DNA from 3 places in the Agrobacterium sp. LEGMi-208b genome. Region 3 is predicted to be linked to each of the others. Evidence: riboswitches for the same ligand, from Rfam matches in the RefSeq annotation. Region 3 holds a riboswitch; each other region holds the start of a gene.
The links. A riboswitch is a leader RNA that binds a small molecule or an ion and turns the genes downstream of it on or off. The one in region 3 is predicted to bind cobalamin.

Region 1 (7,501 bases), 970 kb from region 3:
CACACCAGCCCGTTCGCAGAGATCTGACAAATCGCAGGCCCGGATTTGCCCGAAAGCAGGCGCAATACCAAGGGCGAAGCCATCCTTTCCCGTCGTCATCAGCCCCCAAGGGGTCGAAGCCGCCGTGGCGACGTCCATGATCACCCGAACCAGCAGACGGTCGCCGCAAACTGCTTTTATCGTCGCGTGGTCCAGATCGCGGCCGCGAGCAAGCGATCCCTTGCCGGCCAGATGAACGAGCAGCGACAGAACGGCACCCGCCGCCGCGTCCGTCTCAACCAATCCCGCACTCAGCGCCCTGCTTTCCGGCCCACCCACGAGCAGCCGCCAGAAGGTCCGATCGTCCAGAGAGACTGCTTTCAGGCGAATATCGGCCAGCAAATCTCCCATGGAGACACGTCCACCGCCATCGATGACGACAGACATTTTGGCAGCAAGCTTTTCATGGAGAATGAGCCTTTCGGCCTCTTTGCGAATATCCTCGGCGAGAGAACGGCCGTCAGCAATTTCTGCGTCATCCCGACCGGCAAGAGGCGACGTCTCGACTGCCAGCCCCTCACGAAGCGGCAAATCCAGCGCGAGAACATCTTTTTCCAAGACGCAGGCATTTTCCAGCGTCAGGCCGCGAAATTGGAGGCTGCCGCGGGCGGTGATGTCGATCAATCCGTTGCCATGCCGCTCGGCAAGATGGCAAAGCGCCACCATGTCACGCGGGACGATATCAGCCTCGAAAGCGATCCGGGACAAAAAACCGTCTCCGGTACGCATGGGGGCAGACAGGGCCGGGCAAAGGCCGCGGCGGCCAAATGGCTGAACGGGCTCGGCAGCGGCCATCATCACGCCTCCACCCTTTCAGAAAGTGGCAGGATCAACATTTCCAGTTCCGCATCCACCGCATTGCGGCGGCTATGCCACAAGCCGCGACGGCGGGCGGATAAAAACCGTTCGGCCATCACCTGCGCCGCCTTCGGGTTTTCCCGCAGGATGAAATCGCGCACGTCCTCATTACCGAAATAGGCATCGTAAAGCGCCTCGATTAACGAGGGGGACACCGCATGGGTGGTTTCGGCAAAGCCGATCAGCCGATCCACCGTCTCGACGAATTCCGCCGCGCCGCGCGGACCGTGCCGCATCTGCCCGGCGATGAAGCGGGGATTGACGGCGCGCGCGCGCACCACCCGCGTCAGCGCCTGCGTCATCGACCTTGCACGCGGGCGCGCCGGATCTGTCGTATCCAGCGCGACAATATCGGCGACGCCGCCAAGCACAGCCTTCGCGGCGGAAAAACCGCCGATGAAGGCGACATCGGAAGAACCGTCCAGAAGGTCGCGGCCCGGATCGTCGCCGCTATGAACCAGAAGATCGGCGCGCCTGACCTGTTCCACAAAACCGGTATCTTCGAAAATCTCCAGCCCATCCCCACCGCCGAAAGCGTGGCTCGCCGCATCGAGATAGGCCTGGCCCAACTCCTCACGTTCCTCCCATTTACCGCTTGCAAGCTTTTCTTCGATACCGGCGCCATAAGTACCGGGCGCGGAGCCGAAAATGCGCGCCGGAATATACCCGAGCGTGGCGGCCTCTTCCGCCAGAGGGTTGTCGCCCGGCGCTTCCTCCCGCCGCGCAACGGCCTTGGCGGCGGCGTCAAGAAGCGCGATCAGCGCCGGAAACATATCGCGGAACAGGCCGGAAATGCGAAAGGTGACGTCGACACGGGGCCTCCCCAGGCTCGCCGGCGGCAGAACCTCGATGCCGGTGACGCGGCCTGTGGCGGGGTCGTGAATCGGTCTCGCCCCCATCAGATGCAGCGCCTGCGCCACATCCTCACCACCATTGCGCAGGCTGGCGCTGCCCCACAGATCGAAAACCAGATGTTTCGGCCAGTCGCCATGGGACTGCAGATGATGCCGCAGCACCTCTTCGCCCGCCATGCGCCCCAGCTCGAATGCCGTCGGTGTTGGCATGGTGCGCGGATCGGCGGCATAGAGATTGCGGCCGGTGGGCAGCACGTCGAGACGTCCGCGCGCAGGTGCGCCGGAAGGGCCTGGGACGATATGCCGACCATCGAGCGCAGCAACCAAGGCAGTCTTTTCCGCTTCGGCGCTTTCAAGCCGCAGAAGATCGGTCTCGCCCTCGGCACAGCGGCCAAAAACATGCTGACCGTCCTTGATGGCGAAATCCTTGAGGTCGCAGAGAAAGGCGTCAATGCGCGACAGCGCCGCATCGGCATCGTCCTTCGCATCCACGCCCGCCTCAGCCGCAAGCCCGGTCTCCCGCGCCTTTTCAACGATCAGTTTCGCCAGCCGGTCACGGCGGCGGCGATCCAGCCCATCCGCCTGCGCATATTCGTCGACCAGCTGTTCCAGCGCCGACTGCTCCGGCGAAAGCCCGGCATTCACCAGCACCGGCGGAACATGGCCAATGGTCACGGCCGCGATACGCCGCTTGGCGACCGCCGCCTCGCCCGGATTGGAAACGATGAATGGATAGACCACCGGCAGTGGGCCGGTGACGATTTCGGGAAAACAATCGCGGGAAAGTGCCACCGTCTTGCCGGGCAACCACTCCAGCGTTCCATGCGCCCCCACATGCACAATGGCATGCGCATCGGCGACCCGCTGCATCCACGCACCGAAGGCAACCAAAGCATGGCGAGGTGGCAGGGCAGGGTCGTGATAATCCACCCGGCGATCCTCGTTACGGCCCCGGTCCGGCGCGAGCGCCACGAACACTTCGCCGAAACGGGCGGCGCGGAACCGGAACGCACCATCAACGAGTGCGTCGTCATCCGTTGCCACACCCCATGTCGCGTTTACGGATGCGGCGGCAGCCGGCGGCAGGGCGGAAAAATGAGCGTCATAAGCGGGAAGATCAATTGCCGCTCCCTGCTGTTCGATACGCTCGAGCAAAGCCCATGCGGTTTCAGGAATATCCTCGACCGCATAGCCGGCCCCGGCCAGATCGCGCAGCATTTCGAGCACGCTTTGCGGCACATCGAGGCCGACGGCATAACCGGTTCGCCCGGGTGCCGCACCGGGATAATCCGGCATCAGAATGACGATGCGGCGATCTCGAGGAGGGGCATTCCGCAGCCGCAGGAAAGCGGCGATACGATTTGCCACCTGTGCGACGCGGTCAGGCTCTGGCACATTCAGGAGACTGACGCCGCCATCCATTCGCGTCTGTTTGAACGAGATCGCACCGGCGAGAATCCGGCCATCCAGCTCCGGCAGGACGACATGCATGGCAAGATCGGAGGGATTGAGGCCACGGGCATTTTCCGCCCAGCCATCGCGTCGCGTCGTCGCCATCACCACCTGAAACACCGGCACGCCGAGACGGTCGAACAGGGTTGCGCCGGCGTCATCCGTCTGGCTGGCAAAGGCTGTAGCGGTTATGATGGCGTCGGGCTTCAGATCGGGCAGCGCCGTTTCGAGGAACCGAACCGCCTCGCCATCCTTCAGGCCGCTGACAAAAATCGGCAAGGGCGCAAAGCCGCGCTGCGAGAGCGCCTCGAAAAGCGCCTCCACAGGCGCGGCATCCGCCGCCAGAAGCATGGAGCGGTAAAAGAGAATAGGCAGAACCGGCGCATCGGCGGGAAAACCCGCACAGGCTTCCAGCCGATCCACAACGCCCATACCGGGCCGGTAAAAACCGGCTTTCGGTAGCGGTTCGGCTTCGATATCCGGCCATGCCTCGCCCCTTGCAAGAGCGGCAAGACCAAAAGCAAGCCGGTCCATATTTTCCTGCCCGCCCTCGCGGAAGAAGGAGAGGACCGAGCCCAAAATCCGCCTATCGACGGTCGAGGCCGCTTCAAGCTTCTCGTCCCTTTCGCTGCACTCACCCGGCAAAAGCAGAAGCTTGATGCCGTGCTTACGCGCAAGAATGGAAAGCTGATCGACGCCGTACCGCCAGCGTTCCGCACCGCCGAGAATCCGGATAAGGATAACGCTGGCATGTTCCGCCGTCTTTTCGATCCAAAGATCGACCGACATGGGATGCCGAAGCTCGGACAGGTTGGCGGCTGACAGAGAGGGAAGTGCACCCTCTGTTTTCCGCCACGCCTGTTCCAGCCCCGCCAGATCGCTTGCCGAAAAGGACAGCATCACCACATCCGACCGGGGCTGGTTGAGATCAACCGGCTCTATCAGATCGTCCAGAGACGAGGACGTGGTGGCGAGGATGTGCATCGTCAGGCGGCCAGCATCTGTTCGATCTTTTCGCGGTTAAGACCCTTTTCGCCGATGACGACGAGGCGGCTGCGGCGCTCTTCACCCGCCGCCCAGGGCCGGTCGTAATAGTGGTTGACGCGGCTGCCGACAGCCTGCACCTGCAGGCGCATCGGCTTTGCGGAAACCTCGATGAAGCCCTTGATACGCAGGACATTTTCCGCAGCCGCCGTCTCGGCGATACGGGCTGCCAGCGCTTCCGGATCGGTCACGGCCGGCAGGTCGATGACGAAGCTGTCGAAATCATCGTGTTCATGGTCAAGTTCACCATCATGATGGGTGCGGCGGTTTTCGATATCCTCTTCCACCGCAAGGCCGAGACCGATCAGAACGGCGGGGTCGATGGCGCCATTCGAGGCCACAACGATCTTTGCCGCCCTCGGCAGATGTTCGAGAACATGCGCCTTGGCCTTGTCCAGACCGGCATCATCAAGAAGATCGGCCTTGGTCAACACGATAAGATCGGCGCAGGCGACCTGATCCTCGAAAACCTCTTCGACCGGGTCATCGTGATCGAGTGCCTCGTCATTGGCCCGCTGGGCGGCGAGCGCTTCCATGTCATGCGCCACTTGACCTTCGGCAAGGGCGGCGCCGTCCACCACCGCCACGACGGCATCCACCGTCACGCGGCTCTTGATCGCCGGCCACTGGAAGGCCTGCACCAGCGGCTTTGGCAGGGCAAGGCCCGAGGTCTCGATGAGGATATGCTCCACCTTGGGCTGGCGGCTTAGAATCTGTTCGATGGCGGGCTGGAAATCATCCGCCACCGTGCAGCAGATGCAGCCATTGGCCAGTTCGACGATGTTTTCTTCCGGGCAGCTCTCAATGCCGCAGCCTTTGAGAATTTCGCCATCGATACCGATATCGCCGAATTCGTTGACGATGATCGCCAGCCGCTTGCCATCCAGCTTTTCTAGAAGCCCGCGCAGCAGCGTGGTTTTTCCCGCCCCCAGAAAGCCGGTAACAATCGTGCAGGGAACGCGGTCCAGAAGGGTGCTCATGATTTCTCCTCGGTAAAATCGAATGGGGGAATGCGCGCCACCATGCCGCGCTTTAAGGGTTCAGGGCGGCCGCGCCAGGGCATCAGGCCATCGGGGGCGGCAGCCAGCAGCCGCGCGCCGGTCAGCAAATCTTCCGCATCACCGGGGGTCAGCCCGCCGAAAACATAGGACCAGCCGCTGGCACTGCGCAGTACGGCACTAAGCCCGCGCTTGCAATTGGCGAGGCAGTTGACGGAATGAACGGTGATACCCGTTTCCTCCGCCTTTGCGATGACGGCGTTGACAAGATGCGAACCGGGGCGCGGTTCGGCATTGGGATCGGCTTCATCGCGACAGCTCCTGCAAACGAAGACGATCACGCCGGACGCCGTTTCGTCCGGCGTGTTTCCGCCTGCAGATGAAGATGTCGCTGAAATATCCAAACCGTATCGTTTCCCGCGCCTTGCAAAAATATCTCGGGGTGCGGATATCGAAAACGGCATGCGGACAGGCGCAAACCGGATGTTCGATCTAACCGACTGACCGGAGCACCCCGCCCGACAGACGTTTTTCCTGAAACGGCAGGTCTCCTGGCTCGCGGCTTTACACCCTGACACCGCCTTCCCGAACCATCTTAAGGGTCCAGTGGCTTTACGGTGCGGGCTTACCGCTCACAGTTGCGGGGGCAGCCACGGAATGACCCGGTGATCGGGTTGGAACCGTGTTCCCTCTTAGCTTTTCCCGTTGCCGCGAAAAGACCGTCAGTTCGCTACCCTTAGGCTGAACGGGCGGAAGGGTCAATGCCGCGGCCCCGTGGCCGGCGCATTGCCGGGTGCGGCAAATTGGGTATAGTCGCCGCTCCGAACGGCGGGTGGCAGCGGATCCCGCGCCACTGGATGAAAAGGAAAATGCAATGATACGCGACATCAGCGACAGCGAAGCCGAACGCCACCGGCAGAAAATGGTCAACCGCAAGACGGTGCAGGATGCCGAAGTTGCGGCAAAGACCATCGAAAAAGGCCTGCTGATGATCAACACCGGTCCCGGCAAGGGCAAGTCCACGGCCGCTTTCGGCCTTGCCCTGCGCATGCTCGGCACCGGACGGCGGGTCGGCGTCGTGCAATTCATCAAGGGCGCATGGTCAACGGGCGAACAGCAGGCGCTGACTTTGTTCGGCGACAAGGTTGTCTGGCGCACCATGGGCGAGGGTTTCACCTGGGACACGCAGGATCTGAAGCGCGATGTTGCGGCGGCCACAAAGGCCTGGGAAGAAGCCAAGCTCCTGATGGCCGACGAGACTATCGGTCTCCTGATCCTCGACGAGCTGAACATCGCGCTGCGTTACGACTACCTGCCGCTGGAGGAGGTGGTCGAAACGCTTGTCCGCCGCAGGCCCGATCTGCATGTGGTCGTCACCGGCCGCAATGCCAAACAGCCGCTGATCGACGCCGCCGACATGGTGACGGAAATGACCCTCGTGAAGCATCACTTCAAGGCGGGCGTAAAGGCGCAGGCGGGGATAGAATTCTGACATGGCGGCACGGGTGCTGATGTTTCAGGGAACCGGCTCGGATGTCGGCAAGTCGCTGATGGTGGCCGGGCTTGCCCGCGCCTTCGTCAGGCGCGGCCTCTCCGTCATGCCGTTCAAACCGCAGAACATGTCGAATAATGCGGCCGTCACCGCCGATGGCGGGGAGATCGGCCGCGCACAGGCGCTGCAGGCGCGGGCGGCGGGCGTGCCGCTCTCCGTTCACATGAATCCGGTACTGCTGAAGCCGCAAAGCGAGACCGGCGCGCAGGTGGTCGTCCAGGGCAAGATCGCCGGCAATGCCAGGGCAGCTGATTATCAGCACATGAAGGCCGGGCTGATGCCGCGCGTGCTGGAAAGCTTCGACCGCCTGAAACAACAGGCCGATCTGGTTCTGGTGGAAGGGGCGGGCAGCGCATCCGAAATCAACCTGCGTGCCAATGACATCGCCAATATGGGTTTTGCCAGAGCCGCGGACGCGCCCGTCATCTTGATCGGCGATATCGACCGGGGCGGTGTCATCGCCAGCCTCGTCGGCACGAAAGCAGTGCTCGAAAACGATGACGCGGCGATGATCGAAGGTTTCATCGTCAACCGCTTTCGCGGTGATCCGACCCTGTTTTCGGACGGCATGCGGATAATTGCCGAAAAGACCGGCTGGAGCCCGATCGGGCTTCTGCCACATTTTGCCGACGCCGCAAAATTGCCGGCGGAAGATGCTCTCGGGCTTTCCGGCCCGGCTGAGCGAAAACCGGGCGCGAAGATCC
Region 2 (7,501 bases), on a different replicon from region 3:
AGAGCGCCTGCCGGTGTGAAAGCCCCTTGGCGAGAGCGGTGCGAAAATACGGCTGTCGTGTGGTCTCGATCATGTCGCGGCGGTAGATGCGAGCAAAGACGGCGGCCGAATGGCAGGCGATCAGGATGACGGGCAGAACGATTGCGGTGATGTCGGTGCTGAACGGACGAATCCAGCGCAACTGGACGCCGAGGAGCCAGAGCAGGACAAGCCCCAGCCAGAAACCGGGAACAGCCTGCACAAATACCGAAAATGCCCGGCTGGCACGATCAGCAATGCCGCCCGGCCGCGCCGCAGCGCTGAAACCGAGCGGTACGGCGACGGCAATGGCGAGGAGAAGGCCGGAAATACCGAGCATGAGCGAGAGAGGCAGACGCTCGATAAATTCCGCAAAGACGGATTCGCCGGTACGGATGGATCGTCCCCAGTCGCCGGTCACGAAATCCACTAGCCAGTGCAGATAACGCAGGATGAGCGGGCGATCGAGCCCCCACCCTTCCCGCAGCGCTGCAACGGTTTCACTCGTGGCCGTCAGGTTCCACACCCGAATGGCAATCTGCACCGGATCGGCGGGCATCCATGCGATGAGCGTGAAGGATGCGAATGAAAGCGCAACCATTCCCACCACGGAATATATGCCGAACCGGAGCAATCGCATCGAGCCTATTTCGCCTCGCCGATATCGGCACGCAGGACGTAATAATCGGAGCCCCACGGCTCGTAGCTCTGCAGCCGCTTCGAAAGGCCGACATACCAGACGGGCGAGACCAGGAAGGATGCCGGAACATCCGCAAACAGTTTCGTCTGCGCATCAAGGGCTATCGTGGCGCGTTCGCCCGCATCGCCAGCCGTCGCGAAACGATCGAGAATGGCATCGAACTCAGGCGAGGCGTATTTCGCATAATTGAGCGAGGCGCCGCTGCGCAGCATCGAATTGAGGAAAAAGGCCGGGTCTCCGTTCGGGGCGGTATGCTGCGCCCAGAGAGCGATGTCGAATTCGCCGGCAGCAGCCACGTCCTGAATATTCTCCACGACCTTCGTATCGAGTTCGATGCCTATTCTGGCAAGCTGAGCCTTGACCACCGGCAGCATGGTGACGAGGTCCGGGCGCTGCGGATAGGTAATGGCGAGAAGGCGCAACGTCGTGCCGTTCTTCTCACGCTTTCCTGCCGCATTCTTCGTCCAGCCGGCTTCATCGAGAAGCGCTTCGGCTCTCGCAAGATCGGTCTGCCGCTGCTCTTTCCCGGCAAAGGGAAAATAGGCGGCATAAGCGCCGGTCGCGGGTTCACCACCATTGATGGCGGCAGCCAGTTCCCTGCGGTCGAAGCCAAGATCGAGCGCCTGGCGCACTTTGATATCGGCGGTAGCCGGCCTCGTTGTGTTCAGGAAAGCGAGATATTGATAACCGACGGGGAAAGACTTGATCGTCAAATCCGGATTTGTTTTCAGACGGCTTACGACCTCTGACGGCAGACCGAAGGCAAGGTCCAGTTCACCGGCTTCCAGCGCCAGCGTCATGCTTTGCGCATCGCCGAACCTGCGAAAATCAACCGAAGAACGGGCATCCGCATCGGCAAAATGGGTGTTTGGCGTAAGCGTCAGAGATGTATCCGCCTTGAAATCCGCGATCTGATACGGCCCGGTGAACAGCGCCTTCCCGTCGGTTGCAGGCTTGTAGGCGATCAGCGGCCATTCGGCAAAGAGCGCCTGAAGAAAGGCTACCGGCTTTTGCGTCGTGATCATCAGCGTCAGATCATCAGTTGCCTTGAAATCCAGCTTTCCACCCGTTGCCAGCGCCGCCTTGTTGGTTGCAAATGTGTGGTCGAAACCGGCGGCAAGCGCAGCCGCCGTTACAGGCGAACCGTCGGAGAAGGCGCGGCCCGGTTTCAGCGTCACTTTCCAGCCGAGATCGCCGGTGCGTTCCGCTTTTTCGGCAAGACCGGGCACAAGCCGCCCTTCCCGATCGACGGTGAAGAGGTTTTCACCCACACCATGGCTGACAAGCGCCCAGCCGTTCGATCCCTTTGCCGGGTCAAGACCGCTCGTGATGTAGGTGGCGCCAACGCGCAAGGGCTCGGTGGCGAGAGCGCTGGCGCCCACACCCGTGATCAAGGCCGCAAGCCCGGCCGCGGCCAGACGTGAAAAGCTCTTTGCCGACATTCTATTTCCTCTCATGCTATTCGGACAGATTACGAAGCCGCTGTTTGCGGCCGGTCGGGTGGTAGGCGAAATCGTCAACGATGCTGCCACCCAGCAGGTGTTCGGCAACGATGCGATCGACCGCCTCTTCCGTGACGCCGCCATAATAAGTGCCCTCGGGAAAGACCTGCAGGACAGGCGCAAGGTTGCAGGGGCCAAGACAGGTTGACTTGGCGGTCATGGTGCCCTCACCCGCAATCCGAAGCTTCTGCCGTTCCTGGTGGTTGCGCAGATGACCCCAGATCACATCCGCACCCGCCGAATTGCATGGCGCCCCCTGGCAGACGAGCACACGACGCTTCTGCGCCGGGACCAGCGATCCTTCGCCTGCCGGGCGAACAGGCCCTGAAAGGTCAAGCACCTGCGCCGTTGCGGCCAGATCTTCGAGCAGGCGTGCCATCAGGCTGCTCGATGTGGGGCTTGCTGTTATGGAAAGGGACGGCCATGGTCGGAGGTCACCTGCCCGCCATCGTTTCAATGTCTTGGTCATCCAGTTGCGAAAACTGGGCTCCAGCGGCAGCATCAGCGGAACGATCAGAATATGGCCGACATCCGCATCGATCAGCTCGAACAGCGCTTCATGGAGTGATGGTGTTCCCTGCTCCGTGAAGGCGATGCGAACGGTCTGCGCACTGCAAAGCCCCTCGGCCTGCATTGCCAGCCGCTGCATGTCCTGATGAGGCGCGGCGGCAAAGGCCGACTTGGCGACAAGCAGCACCGCTTCCGGCACGGAAGGCTCGCGATGGGTGGGATGGGTATTGTCTGTCACATTGCCTCATTCACGAGGCGGCGTCGAAAATGACGGGTCTCCGGCAGAAGACCGGAAACAGCCATCATTCCCATGGCACCCCCCGACCACGGAATTACATGATGTCAGGCAGGTCTCCTGGCTTGCGGGTCGAGGCCATCTCACCTGTCTTCCCGGCATCGCTGCCAGTGACATCGTGGGCGATAGGCTCACCGCTTACAGTTGCGGGACAGCTCCGGAATTTAACCGGATTCCCTCTTAGCTTCCGCCGGGCGGCGGAAGAACCATGACGGAGCGACCCTACACTGCCGCCTGTCACTGTCAACCGCCTGCACCAGTGCTGAGAACTCTACAGTGAAGCCTTTCGTTATGTTATAAAGTAACATTAACCATTCATGACGAACTGGTCAATAGGTCAGTCTGTTTATTACCAAGGAAGGAAGCAGCTTGAAGCAGGATCTTGACATCACAAAGCGGCGCGGCAGACAAACGGGCGCTCGATTTCAGGCTCCAGAACCCTCCACAAGATGATGGCCCTGCTGTTAGCTATCTGCCGATATTCCTCTGTAAAGCCAGTTCCAGGTCCTGTCGAAATATAGATCGACAGACTGCCTTGTATCAAATTCGGCGCTGCCCATCATCGCCGATGAGGTGGGCAATGCGACAAGACAGTGGATGAGGTGGCTGGCGATCAGGCTCACGTCCCCAGCTGCAATCATGCCCGCATCCTGCGCTGTCTGTACGGCATCGACGAGCCGGTTCATGATCGGATCGGGCTGCGGCGGGATCGGTGCTTTCTTTTCGAACACGACAGCTTCACTGAAGGTAATGCGCTTCAGCGCAATGAGGTCCGGCTCCATGTTGATATGTAACAGTTCGCGCATCAGGGTCCGCAGGCGCTCAAGAGCGTTGCCCTGCGCCATCGGCAAGTCTTTCAGCCGCGCCACCGCTTGGGCATGAGCATGTTCCACTACCGCCTCGAACAGGGCGACTTTCGAGGGAAAGCGGCGATAGACAGTATCCTTGCCTGCCCCGCACTGCAACGCGACCTGCTCCATGGACGTGCCGGCAAAGCCGCGCGTAGCAAAGAGTGTGGTCGCAGCGTCAATTATCCGTTCGGCTGCGGCGTTCTGTTCCGCCTTCAAGGGACGACCGACCCGCGCTGTGGCATTTATTCTTTCCGACACCAGATTTCCTCCGCACTTGCACGTGCCCGACCTGTTTGAAGATGTCGACCAGGATTGCCAACATAAAAGTTGACCAGCGCCTTCATATTAACTGGACAGGACGGTCCCGTTTGATTTATTCACTCTAGCAGATTTCCCAAGCTTCGACCATGGGGGCGAATTCGTGAAGCAAGGTCTTTCCTTTAAAAACATTCTGACGGCCACAACTTTTCTGGTGGCAACCCACGCCCTGGCGCAGGAGCAGGGCACGCAGTTGGAGACAATCGTCGTGCAGGGCAATGCCGCAGCGGCAGGAACATCCGCTGCGATTGTCGCCAAGTCCACTCGGTCGGCAACCAAGACCGGAACACCTTTAGCCGAAACGCCGCAATCCGTTACCGTCGTAACCCGCAAGCAGATCGACGACCAGAATCCGCAAACGGTCAGTGAGGCGCTGCGTTACACAGCCGGTGTGTTGTCTGACCGGGACTCGAACTCACGTTACGATTCCGTATTTCTGCGCGGCTTCGGCGCGTTCGGCACGGCGACCAATTATGTGAACTATCTCGACGGTTTGAAACTTCAACGTGGTCAGGCCTTTGGAACACCCTCCATTGATCCGTTTCTCCTTGAGCGCATCGACGTCCTGAAGGGGCCGGCAGCACTTCTCTATGGCCAGGTGAGCCCCGGCGGCCTCGTCAATCAGGTCAGCCGCAAGCCATCGAGCGTACAGTCAAACGAGACAAGACTCGAAGTCGGGACCGATGGAAGGGTTCAGAGCGGTCTTTATTCCACCGGCCCCATCGCCACGGATGGAACATGGCAATATGGTATCGGCATTGTTGGCCGTTCCTCCGGCACACGCTATGACGATGTGGATGAAAAGCGTCTCGGCGTTGCGCCATCCCTCAAGTGGCAGCCGGACGAGGATACCTCGCTCGTTGTTTCCGGTTATTATCAGCGCGATCCGGAAGGTGGCTATTTCAACTCGCTTTATCCGAAGTTTCTGGCTCCCGCAGGCTATGCCGGTTTCCTCAGTCGGGACCTCAATGTCGGGGATCCCAACTACGACGCGTTCAGGCGCACCCAGTATGGTGCCGGTTACGAGTTCGAGCACACGTTCGATGACCAGGTGACCATCCGCTCCAACTTCCGATATTCCGGCGTGGATACCGATATGCGTTCGCTCCAGATGAACGGGCCAATGTCCGCGACGGGTATTATTCCCCGCTGGGCTGTCCATTCCATTGAGGGCGCTGAAGGCTTTTCCTTCGACAACCAGGCTGAATTCAAGTTCGAAACCGGCGCCATCGGTCATACGCTTCTTGCCGGCCTCGACATTCAGCGCTCAAGCAGCAGTTGGGAATATCTGCTGGGTGGCGCGACGCCGCTTGATGTGGCCAATCCCGTTTACGGCCGACCGGTCGGGCCGTTCATGACGGCAGTCGACAATGATCAGTCGCTTCGCCAGACAGGCATCTATCTCCAGGATCAGATCGAGATCGGCGGGCTGCGCGGCGTTTTCGGGGTGCGGCACGACTGGGCCCGTCAGGACACTGACAATCTCCTTGCCGGAACATCGTTGAAACGATCCGACAGCGCAACAAGCTATCGCGCCGGCCTGCTTTACCTTTTCGATAACGGCATTGCGCCTTATGTCAGTTATTCCACCTCGTTCGAACCTTCCACCAGCGTTGGCGCCAATGGCAGTCCGTTCAAGCCGACGGAAGCGCAGCAATATGAGGTGGGCGTCAAATACCAGCCTTCAGGGCTGGACGCCATGTTCACGCTCTCCGCTTTCGATATTCGCCAGCAGAATGTGGTCTATTACAACGCCTCATCAGGCTTCAATGAACAACAGGGCGAGATCCACTCCCGCGGGCTGGAGTTCGAGGCGAGGGGGAACCTCACCAGCAATCTCGAACTTATCGCTGCGGTTTCCCTGCTCGACACGGAAGTTTCCGAATCCGGCATCACATCGATCATAGGCAACCGCCCGCAGGCCGTGCCGCGCTACTATGGTTCGCTCTGGGCGAACTACACCGTCGATTCCGGTGCGCTGGAGGGCTTAAGCGTCGGCGGCGGGATGCGTTTCGTCGGCTCCAGCTATAGTAACGACACCAATACGGTGAAAGCCGATGGCTATACCCTGCTTGACGCCGCACTTCGTTATGATTTTGGAGCAACGAACCCGAAACTCAAGGGGCTGCAGGCGACACTGAACGTCACCAACCTGCTCGACAAGGACTATTACTCCTCCTGCAGTTCCGAGTATTATTGCCAGTACGGCAACGGCCGCACGGTGCTCGCTGGCCTCAGATATAAATGGTGATGTCGCCGTGATCATAACGAGACGAGGCTTTTGCATTTCCTTTGCGGCAGCCGGCATCCTTTCCGGCATTCAGCCCGCCGGAGCCGAGCAGCCGGTTACCGTGAGGGATATGGCGGGGCGCGAGGTACATCTTCCCGCCCTGCCGAAAAGGATCGTTCTGCTGGAGGCGCATGACCTGCTGACGATGTCGCTCCTGCATCGCGATCCTGCGTCGCTGGTCGTGGGCTGGGCCGCCGTCGATCGGCTCGACAGCGGTGAATTGCAGACGATCCTGCTGAACGGCCATTCCGTCAGCACGGTCGGGACGCTGAGCCCGGACACGCTTTCCCTTGAAGGGCTGATCGCCCTGTCTCCCGACCTGATCGTAACCACGGCCTTCATGACGCCGCAGGGTGATGAGAATTCCCTGCTGCAGAGGCTGAAGAAGATCGGCATTCCCGTGGTGTTCAGCGACGCCTCCTCAAACGCGGCCGATGAGGCGCGGGCAAGCGGCCCTGTTGATGCGATGAAAGCATCTATGCGCATGTGGGGAACACTTCTGGGTGCTTCAGGCAAAGCAGAGGCCTATATCACCTTTGTCGAGCGGGAACTGGCGGGCATTGCAACGTGCGTTTCAGGTGCGAAGCCCGTCACGACCTATCTGGAGGTCCAGTCGACGCTCGACGACTGCTGCTGGGCGGCGGGCAGAAAGAACTGGGGAGAATTGCTGGCGCTGGCCGGTGGTCAGCCGCTTCCGGGCGTGGTCGCGCCGTGGTTTGAGAAGCTGTCGCTCGAATATCTTCTCGCCACACCGCATGAGGTCTACATCGCCTCCGGCGGCGGCTGGGCCTCGGGTGGCCGCCCGTCCATCGGCCCTGGAATCGACGCCGAACAGGGTCGACAGGGATTACAGCACCTGATCGAGGGCCGCCCGAGTTTCGAACATCTGCCGAGCGTTCGTTCAAAGCGTGTTTACGGGATATGGACCGGGTTGATTACCAACTTGCCCCTCAACGCGCTGTTTATCGCCCAGGCAGCCAGATGGCTGCATCCGGATCGATGTGCCGATATCGATCC
Region 3 (7,501 bases):
TACGGCAGTTCATGGGGGGCCACACTCGCTCTCGCTTACGCGCAGCGCCACACCAAGCGCGTGCGCGGCATGGTGCTGGCGGGTGTCACCACCACCCGGCAGCGGGAAATCGACTGGCTGTACAAGGGGCTGGCAATGTTTCTGCCGCAGCAATGGCAGCGCTTCATCGCCGCGATTCCGGATCACATGTCCAGGGAAGACCCCGTCGGCGCCTATCGCGGGCTTCTCAACGATTCCGACCCGGCCGTGCGCGCTGCAGCCGCCTTTGAGTGGCATTTATGGGAGGCAGGCTCGATCAGTGCCGAGGGCGTTTCGGTCTTTCCGGAAAAATGGCGCGACAACGATTACATTCTCGCCCGCGCCCGTCTCTGCACCCATTATTTCCACCATGCAGCCTGGCTGGACGATGGAGCGCTTCTGCGCAATGCCGGCAGTCTGGCCGGCGTTCCCGGCATACTCATTCAGGGCATGCGCGATTTGCAGGGACCGCCCGTCACCGCTTACGAACTGGCTGCGGCATGGCCGGATAGCGAATTGATTGCCATTGATGGCGCCGGTCATTCAACGGGCGATGCGGGAATGGAAGATGCCATCCTGTCGGCAATCGCGCGATTTGCGAATTGACCCGCTTGACAGATTGCGGATTCGGGCGCATTGCATGTCCCATGATCAACGAACGCGCACCCATCTCCTGCTCGTACTTTTGGGCCTACCTTTAAGGGCGGCTCGACAGATCATATTGTCAACAAGCCGCCGTCAGGCGGCTTTGTTGTTTTCAAACGTCCTGACGGCACCGATAAGACCAAAGGACCGAAAAAATGACCGAAGATAGCTCCCTTACACTGGAAAGACCGCCCGTCGTCATCATTCGCGGCGCGCGCAAGACCGATCTGCCCGAACTCAACGAGATGATCACGCTGCTTGCCTCCTACCATGGCGATGCGGCTGCGATCACGCCGGCCAAGCTGGAACGCGACCTGTTCGGGCCGCTTCCCTGGGTGCATGGGCTGGTGGCTGAAGCCGATGGCGCGCTGATCGGTTACGCCCTGCTTCTGCCGCTCTACAGGGCGCAGGAAGGCCGGCGCGGCATGGAATTGCATCATCTTTTCGTGCGCGATGGCCATCGCGGCCATGGCACGGGCCAGCATCTGGTGTCCCGCGCCCGCGATATCGCCAAGCGGCTGGGCTGCGACTATCTTTCCGTCAGCGCCACAACAGGCAATGTCGCGGCGCATCGTTTCTACGAAAACATGGATTTCGCGCCGCGGCCGGTCACCGGCATGCGCTACATGCAGTCCATCGCCTGATTAAAACCAACGGAGACGGCCATGACACGGATCGCCATTGCGCTGGCGCAGGATTTTGCAGACTGGGAGCCGGCGCTGCTTGCTGCGGCAGCGCGCAGCTATCTCGGTGTCGAGATCGTGCACGCCACGCCTGATGGCAGGCCGGTGACCTCGATGGGCGGACTGAAGGTGACGCCGGACACATCCTATGACGCGCTCGATCCCGTTGACATCGATGCGCTCGTCATTCCCGGCGGTCTCAGCTGGGAAAAGGGAACGGCTGCCGATCTTAGCGGGCTGGTCAAGCGGTTTCGCGACAGGGACCGGCTGGTCGCCGGCATCTGCGCGGCGGCAAGCGCGCTCGGCGGCACGGGGGTGCTGAACGATGTCGCCCATACCGGCAATGCGCTGGCATCGCACAAGGCCTATCCGGCCTATCGCGGTGAAGCGCTTTATCGCGATCAGCCGAAAGCGGTCAGTGATGGCGGCATCATCACGGCGGCCGGCAGCGCGCCGGTCAGTTTCGCGGTGGAAATTCTGAAAAGCCTCGGCCTCTTTGGTCCGGAAGCCGAGGCGGAACTTCAGGTTTTTGCGGCGGAGCATGGGTGAGGCGGACCGGCCTTGGCCGTCTTTAATATGCTCTCTCCGTCATTCCGGCCTTGAGCCGGAATCCAGCCGACGCGCGTCTGCGCGGCGAAAAGAGTCTTTTCAGCCCAAGGACTTGGGCTGACTGGATCCCGGCTCAAGGCCGGGATGACGGAGGTGAGAACAGCGATGACTACCCCCGATCAAGCACCCGGCACACCCGCGCCGCCGAGGCATCGCCCTCACCCGCGATCGCACGGCGAATATCGCGGCTATTCAGATGCAGGCTGCGGCCGGCGGGCAAATTTGAACGGTTTATCTTGCTGAGCGCCGCAGCGACAAAGGCAGCCTCGTGATCATGAAAACAGGCGAGAGCCTCCTCGCGACCCGGTGTTGCCCCAAGGAGCGCCTTGAAGGCAAGGCGGTGCACGGCGCAGAAAGCGCCGTGACCGGGAACGGCAAAACGCAGCGCATCGAGTTCCTCACTCCATTGCGCTGCGTCCTGCATGGTTTCAAGCCAGCTGGAAGCGCTTCAGGAAAAACGCGCTCAACGTGCCGATCAGCGCCCAGAAGACGAAGCTGGTGATGGTGGCGGCGACGATGAACTGACGCTCGAGCGGCAGCGGCGCCAGCGCATGTTCGCCTTCCGGCGGCAGGGGCGCGCCCACCACATGCGGCGCGACGATCAACACCAGCGCCAGCAGAACCGCCCAGGGTTCGCGGCGGAAGGCGATGAGCGCAATGCCGCCCGCGGTCGCGGCAACGGTTGCGAGCCACCAGATCTGCCGTGCCTCAAGCGCGGCGGCCGGGCTTCCCGGGAGTTCCGGCGGCAGGCCGATCATCGGGGCCAGCATGACGGCGGCAAAACCGGCGACGCCCCAGAGAAGGCCTTCACGCCAGCCGGTATTGGTGCCGCGCAGTGAGATGAGACCGGTCAGCACCAGTGCGTAACCGATGGCGGTCAGCACATTGGCGGCGACGGTATAGGCGGTGCGCTCGAAACCATCGGCCGGGGCCCAGGCTTCATCATTATGCTCATGGGCGGGAACCGCGGCACCGGGCGCCGGCGCATCATGGCTATGGGGCGCTTCGCCGGCGCTCTCATAGGTTTCCGCCTGCAGGATGAGCGGCGTGGTGCCGAAAGACTGCATGGCAGACACGGCCAAACCGCCGAGAATACCGACGAGAACGGCGGTAAAGACGATATTGCGAAAAGATGACATGCCGTTTCCCCTCAATGGCAGGGGAAGGCGTTGGCATGGCGCGTGTCATGCGCGGCATTGTGCACGGCTTCCACATGGGAAAAGCCGACAAAACCGACGACGAACAGGCCAAGCACGATCGCCGTCAGCGATTGCGCGAAGCTGCCCGTTTTTGCGGATACGGCGGCGTTGGCCGTATTCTGGTTGATGGACATGGTGACCCCTCTCCGGCGCGACCCCGCGCCCTTGGACGCGGCCGAACGGCACAAGCCGCAGGACCGCATGCGATACACTTCACCACGGGGATACGAGACTGACACAGGGAGCATTGATCTTGCCACCCTGACATTCCGCTCTTCCGGACACCCCGCCGGCATGGACATTTCCGCGATGGCAGGTCTCCTGGCTTGCGGGTCAAAACCTGAAACACCTTCCCGGCATCAGCCTCGCCCTGGAAACCGCGGTTTCCGGCAAGAGGGCTGCCAGTGGCATTTCGTTTCAGGCTCTCCGCTCACAGTTGCGGGGGCAGCCACGAATGAGGATTGCTCCCTATCGTGTTCCCTTTTCACCTTCCGGAACGTCCGGAAGGAACCATCACAGGATTGTTATCTGCCGGGCGCGAACGGGAGTCAATGGCGCTTACCCACCTCTCGTTCGTCATCCTCGGGCTTGACCCGAGGATCCATGGGCTGGCGTGGTGGTGGATCCTCGGGTCAAGCCCGAGGATGACGGAGGAGAGGTATCAGGCCCTACCGCGGCGGTATCGCCTTCAGATAGGCGGCAATCGCATCGCGGTCTTCGGCCGTCAGATGCGCCATGTTCTGCTGCACCTTGACCATGGAGCCGCCGACGCTGTCGAATTCCGGGGTGAAGCCGGTTTCCAGATAGCTGGCAATATCGGCTTCCGCCCAGCTTCCGATGCTTTGCGAGCCGGGGGTGATGTCCGGAATGCGGCCTTCGCCCTCCGGATTGGGACCGCCGGCCAGCCACTGATCCTTCACAAAGCCACCGAGCGCATCACGGGGCGTGTGGCATTCGCCGCAATGGCCGGGTCCTTCCACCAGATATTGGCCACGCAGCAATTCGGCATTGGCATTGGCAAGCTCGACGCGGGGCCGCGCCGAGGGATCGAAATAAAGGAACTTCCAGCCGCCCAGCGCCATGCGCAGGTTGAAGGGGAACGGCAACTCGTGATCCGGCGCATCGTTCTGGCTGGCCGGCAGGGCTTTCAGATAACCGAAGAGATCGTTGATGTCCTTCTGCGTCATGCGGGCATAGGAGGCATAGGGAAAGGACGGGTAGAGATGTTCGCCGTTCTTGCCCACCCCGCGCGTCATCGCATCGCCAAATTCCGCCAGCGTCCAGCCGCCGATACCATGCTGCGGATCGGAGGAAATATTGGGCACATGAAAGGTCCCGAAGGGGCTTTTCAGCGCCTGCCCGCCCGAAAGCGTCAACAGCCCCTCGCCCTTGGCATCGGGCGCGGCATGACAGCTTGCGCAGCCGCCCGCCCAGAACAGCGTTTCGCCATTGGCGAGATCCGGTTCGCCAAGGCTCACCCAGTGGCTGGGCGCCTGCCGCTCAGGCGCAGTGACCCAGGCGAATATGCCGTAGCCCGCAATGGCCGCGACCACGGCCCCGCCCACGAGTTTCGTCCAGATGGAAGACATACCCCTCTCCCCATTCTCACCTGACCCGGTCAGGCGTCTTTCGCGCCGGGAAAACGCCGCCGGGAAGCGGCGTTTCCAGAATCATTGGATCACTTCTTCAGACGATAGGTCTGGTGGCAGGTGCCGCAATCGGCGCCGAGCGTCTTCATGGCGGTGGCGACGCCGGCCTGATCGGTGGGGAGATTGGCGAGAACCATGTCCGCATCCGTGCCGAGCTTGGCGGCCTTGGCCTTGAAGTCCGCGAAATTTTCCCAGATGGCGGGAGCAGCCGCGCTGCCGGTCTCGGTGCCGGCTGGGAACTGGTCGGGGAAAGCCTTGGCATTGGTGCTGATGGTCGTTACGGCGGCCTTGACGGTATCGGCGTCAAAGGGCTTTTCGCCCTTGGAGATGGCGGCGAGCGCACCCATGGAGCCGCCGATCTGCTTCATCAAGCCTTCACGTTTTTCGACTTCGCCGGCAGCGTAGACCGCTCCGGCGCAAAGACAGCCGAACAGCATGGCCGCCGTGATGGTTTTCAGTTTCATGCGCACTCTCCTTGATTCCGGCTGGGACACCGGGCGCTAGATGGAACGGCGCGAGGATGCCCTTTCCCGATGGCGAAAAGAAGTCACATTGCGGTGAATTCCATCGTGAAAACAGAAGCCTAAGACAAGGCCTCCCACAGCGTCAGCAACGCTGCGGCAATCAGCATGAAACCGGCGGCGCGGCCGATGAAGATCGTGGCGGCGGGCGAGGAAACCAGCCATGCCCGGCTCCTATCCGCCGTCAGCGCCAGGGCGCCATAGACGGTGAACTGCGTTACCGCCACCATCGCGCCCATCACCAGCCCCTGCATCCAGATCGGGCCATAGGCCGGTTTGAGGAATTGCGGATAGATCGCCATCATGAAGAGATAGGCCTTCGGATTGGAAAGACAGGTCAGCACCGCCCGCCAGAAGGCTTTTCTGACCGAAGCGCTTGCCTCGGCCTCGTCGCCATTCACGACGATCGCGCTGCGCATCAGGCCGATGCCGATCCAGATCATATAGGTGGCGCCAAAGACAAGAAGCGGCAGGAACAGCGACGGCATCCATGCCGCGAGCATGCCGACACCCAAGGCGCCATAAAGCGAATGCACGATGCCGCCGGCGCTCATGCCGCTTGCGGCGGAAAGGCCGGTTCTCCTGCCACCCGTCAGCGCGCTTGCCAGCACGAACAGCATATCCATGCCTGGCAGGATGATGATGCCGAACAGGACGAGAAAGAAAAGCCAGAGATTTTCGGCATAGCTCATGTCAGTATCTCCCAAAACGGTTCACGACACATCAGGGAAAGCGCATGTTTCTCAATGTGTTTTTTCATTTATAGGAAAGGTCAACTGACAGCGTTGTGTCAGTTGCATGTGCAAATCCACCGGGAAAACGGCAATGCGCAAGGCATCGAGACTGTTCGAGATCATCCAGATCCTGCGGGTGGCGCGCCGGCCGGTCACCGCGCAGACCATTGCCGAGACGCTGGAGGTAACCACGCGCTCGGTCTATCGCGACATAGCAGCGCTTCAGACCATGCGCGTGCCGATCGAAGGGGAACGCGGCGTCGGTTATATCCTGCGCCCCGGCTTCAACCTGCCGCCGCTGATGTTCTCCATCGAGGAGACGGAGGCGATCGTGCTGGCGCTCGCCATGGTCGCCCGCACCGGCGATACCGGATTGCGGCAGGCCGCAAGAAAGGTCAGCGACAAGATCGCCGCCTCCCTGCCCGAACCACTGTCGAAGACACTTTCCGCCAATGCCCTGCATGCCTGGGGCAGCATCGCGCCTGCCCCCGCCGGCATCGATCTTGCGACGGTCCGGCGGGCGGTGCGCGATGAGGAACGGCTGGACATGCGCTATCGCGACGAAAGCGGCGCTGAAACGCAGCGGCGGGTTCGGCCGATTGCGGTGATCTATTATTCGGAGACAGTTAATATCGTCGCCTGGTGCGAGCTGCGGCAGGCGATCCGCAATTTCCGTTCGGACCGGGTGCTGGACTGCGAAACGACCGGCAGCTTCTTCAAGCTGGAAGGTGAGAAGCTGCGGCAATTGTGGATGAGCGGCTGGCAGAGCAACCAGTTGGGAAACGGAACTCCGGAACGCGCGGCAGATTGAGCTGGCAGTGTGCGACGAGCACGAGATTTAGTGCAGCTCGCAGCCTCTGTTATGTGTCGAAGTACCCCTCTCCGCCCTCGTTCCTGTGCTTGTCACAGGAATCCAGTCGACGCGCGTCTGCGCGACGAGAGGAGTCCTTTCAGCCCAAGGACTTGGGCTGGCTAGATTCCTGTGACAAGCACAGGAATGAGGGCTTCGAGATAGGTCCGGCATCACAGCACAGCAGCACTTCTACCGCAAATACTCCAGCACCCTATTCTCCTCGCGTCCGAAACCGCGAATGACGATCCGGTCCGCAAAGACATCGGCGATGGCGAAGGTGTTCTGGTCGGGCGTATCCACCATGCCCTTGAAATTGACGAAGTGGGTGGTGCCCAGCAGGCCGTAATTGCCCTCGTGATTATGGCCGTTGAACCATGCGGCAACCGACGGATGGGAGCCGAGGAGATCGAGGATGCGCGGCGCGTCCCACATGTTGTGGGCATTTTCCGGATAGACGGGATAATGGCACAGCACGATCACTTTTTCGCCCGCCGCATCCGCCTTTTCCAGAACGGTCCGCAACCATTCGAATTGCTCGTCGCTGAGTGAGGCGTTCCAATCCTGCGCATTGATCGCATCCGCATCCTTGA

Region 1: linked by a shared signal. The riboswitch ahead of AC5YUO_RS08160 (DUF1636 family protein) and the one ahead of AC5YUO_RS03415 (CbtB domain-containing protein) in region 3 are both predicted to bind cobalamin.
Region 2: linked by a shared signal. The riboswitch ahead of AC5YUO_RS21790 ((2Fe-2S) ferredoxin domain-containing protein) and the one ahead of AC5YUO_RS03415 (CbtB domain-containing protein) in region 3 are both predicted to bind cobalamin.

What each region holds. Positions count from the first base shown of each region.
Region 1 covers NZ_CM183445.1:1,649,527-1,657,027, reverse strand. The annotation lists gene cobG (precorrin-3B synthase) at 1-837, opposite strand, end outside; gene cobN (cobaltochelatase subunit CobN) at 837-4,187, opposite strand; gene cobW (cobalamin biosynthesis protein CobW) at 4,190-5,227, opposite strand; gene AC5YUO_RS08160 (DUF1636 family protein) at 5,224-5,649, opposite strand; cobalamin riboswitch at 5,770-5,984, opposite strand; gene cobO (cob(I)yrinic acid a,c-diamide adenosyltransferase) at 6,120-6,737, shown strand; gene AC5YUO_RS08150 (cobyric acid synthase) at 6,739-7,501, shown strand, end outside.
Region 2 covers NZ_CM183446.1:1,587,602-1,595,102, reverse strand. The annotation lists gene AC5YUO_RS21800 (ABC transporter permease) at 1-658, opposite strand, end outside; gene AC5YUO_RS21795 (ABC transporter substrate-binding protein) at 664-2,160, opposite strand; gene AC5YUO_RS21790 ((2Fe-2S) ferredoxin domain-containing protein) at 2,177-2,968, opposite strand; cobalamin riboswitch at 3,059-3,252, opposite strand; gene AC5YUO_RS21785 (TetR/AcrR family transcriptional regulator) at 3,490-4,134, opposite strand; gene AC5YUO_RS21780 (TonB-dependent siderophore receptor) at 4,298-6,445, shown strand; gene AC5YUO_RS21775 (ABC transporter substrate-binding protein) at 6,453-7,501, shown strand, end outside.
Region 3 covers NZ_CM183445.1:676,109-683,609, forward strand. The annotation lists gene pip (prolyl aminopeptidase) at 1-624, shown strand, start outside; gene AC5YUO_RS03395 (GNAT family N-acetyltransferase) at 819-1,307, shown strand; gene AC5YUO_RS03400 (type 1 glutamine amidotransferase family protein) at 1,329-1,895, shown strand; gene AC5YUO_RS03405 (hypothetical protein) at 2,065-2,379, opposite strand; gene AC5YUO_RS03410 (CbtA family protein) at 2,384-3,094, opposite strand; gene AC5YUO_RS03415 (CbtB domain-containing protein) at 3,106-3,288, opposite strand; cobalamin riboswitch at 3,449-3,684, opposite strand; gene AC5YUO_RS03420 (c-type cytochrome) at 3,823-4,743, opposite strand; gene AC5YUO_RS03425 (c-type cytochrome) at 4,833-5,267, opposite strand; gene AC5YUO_RS03430 (LysE family translocator) at 5,387-6,016, opposite strand; gene AC5YUO_RS03435 (helix-turn-helix transcriptional regulator) at 6,150-6,869, shown strand; gene AC5YUO_RS03440 (metallophosphoesterase) at 7,101-7,501, opposite strand, start outside.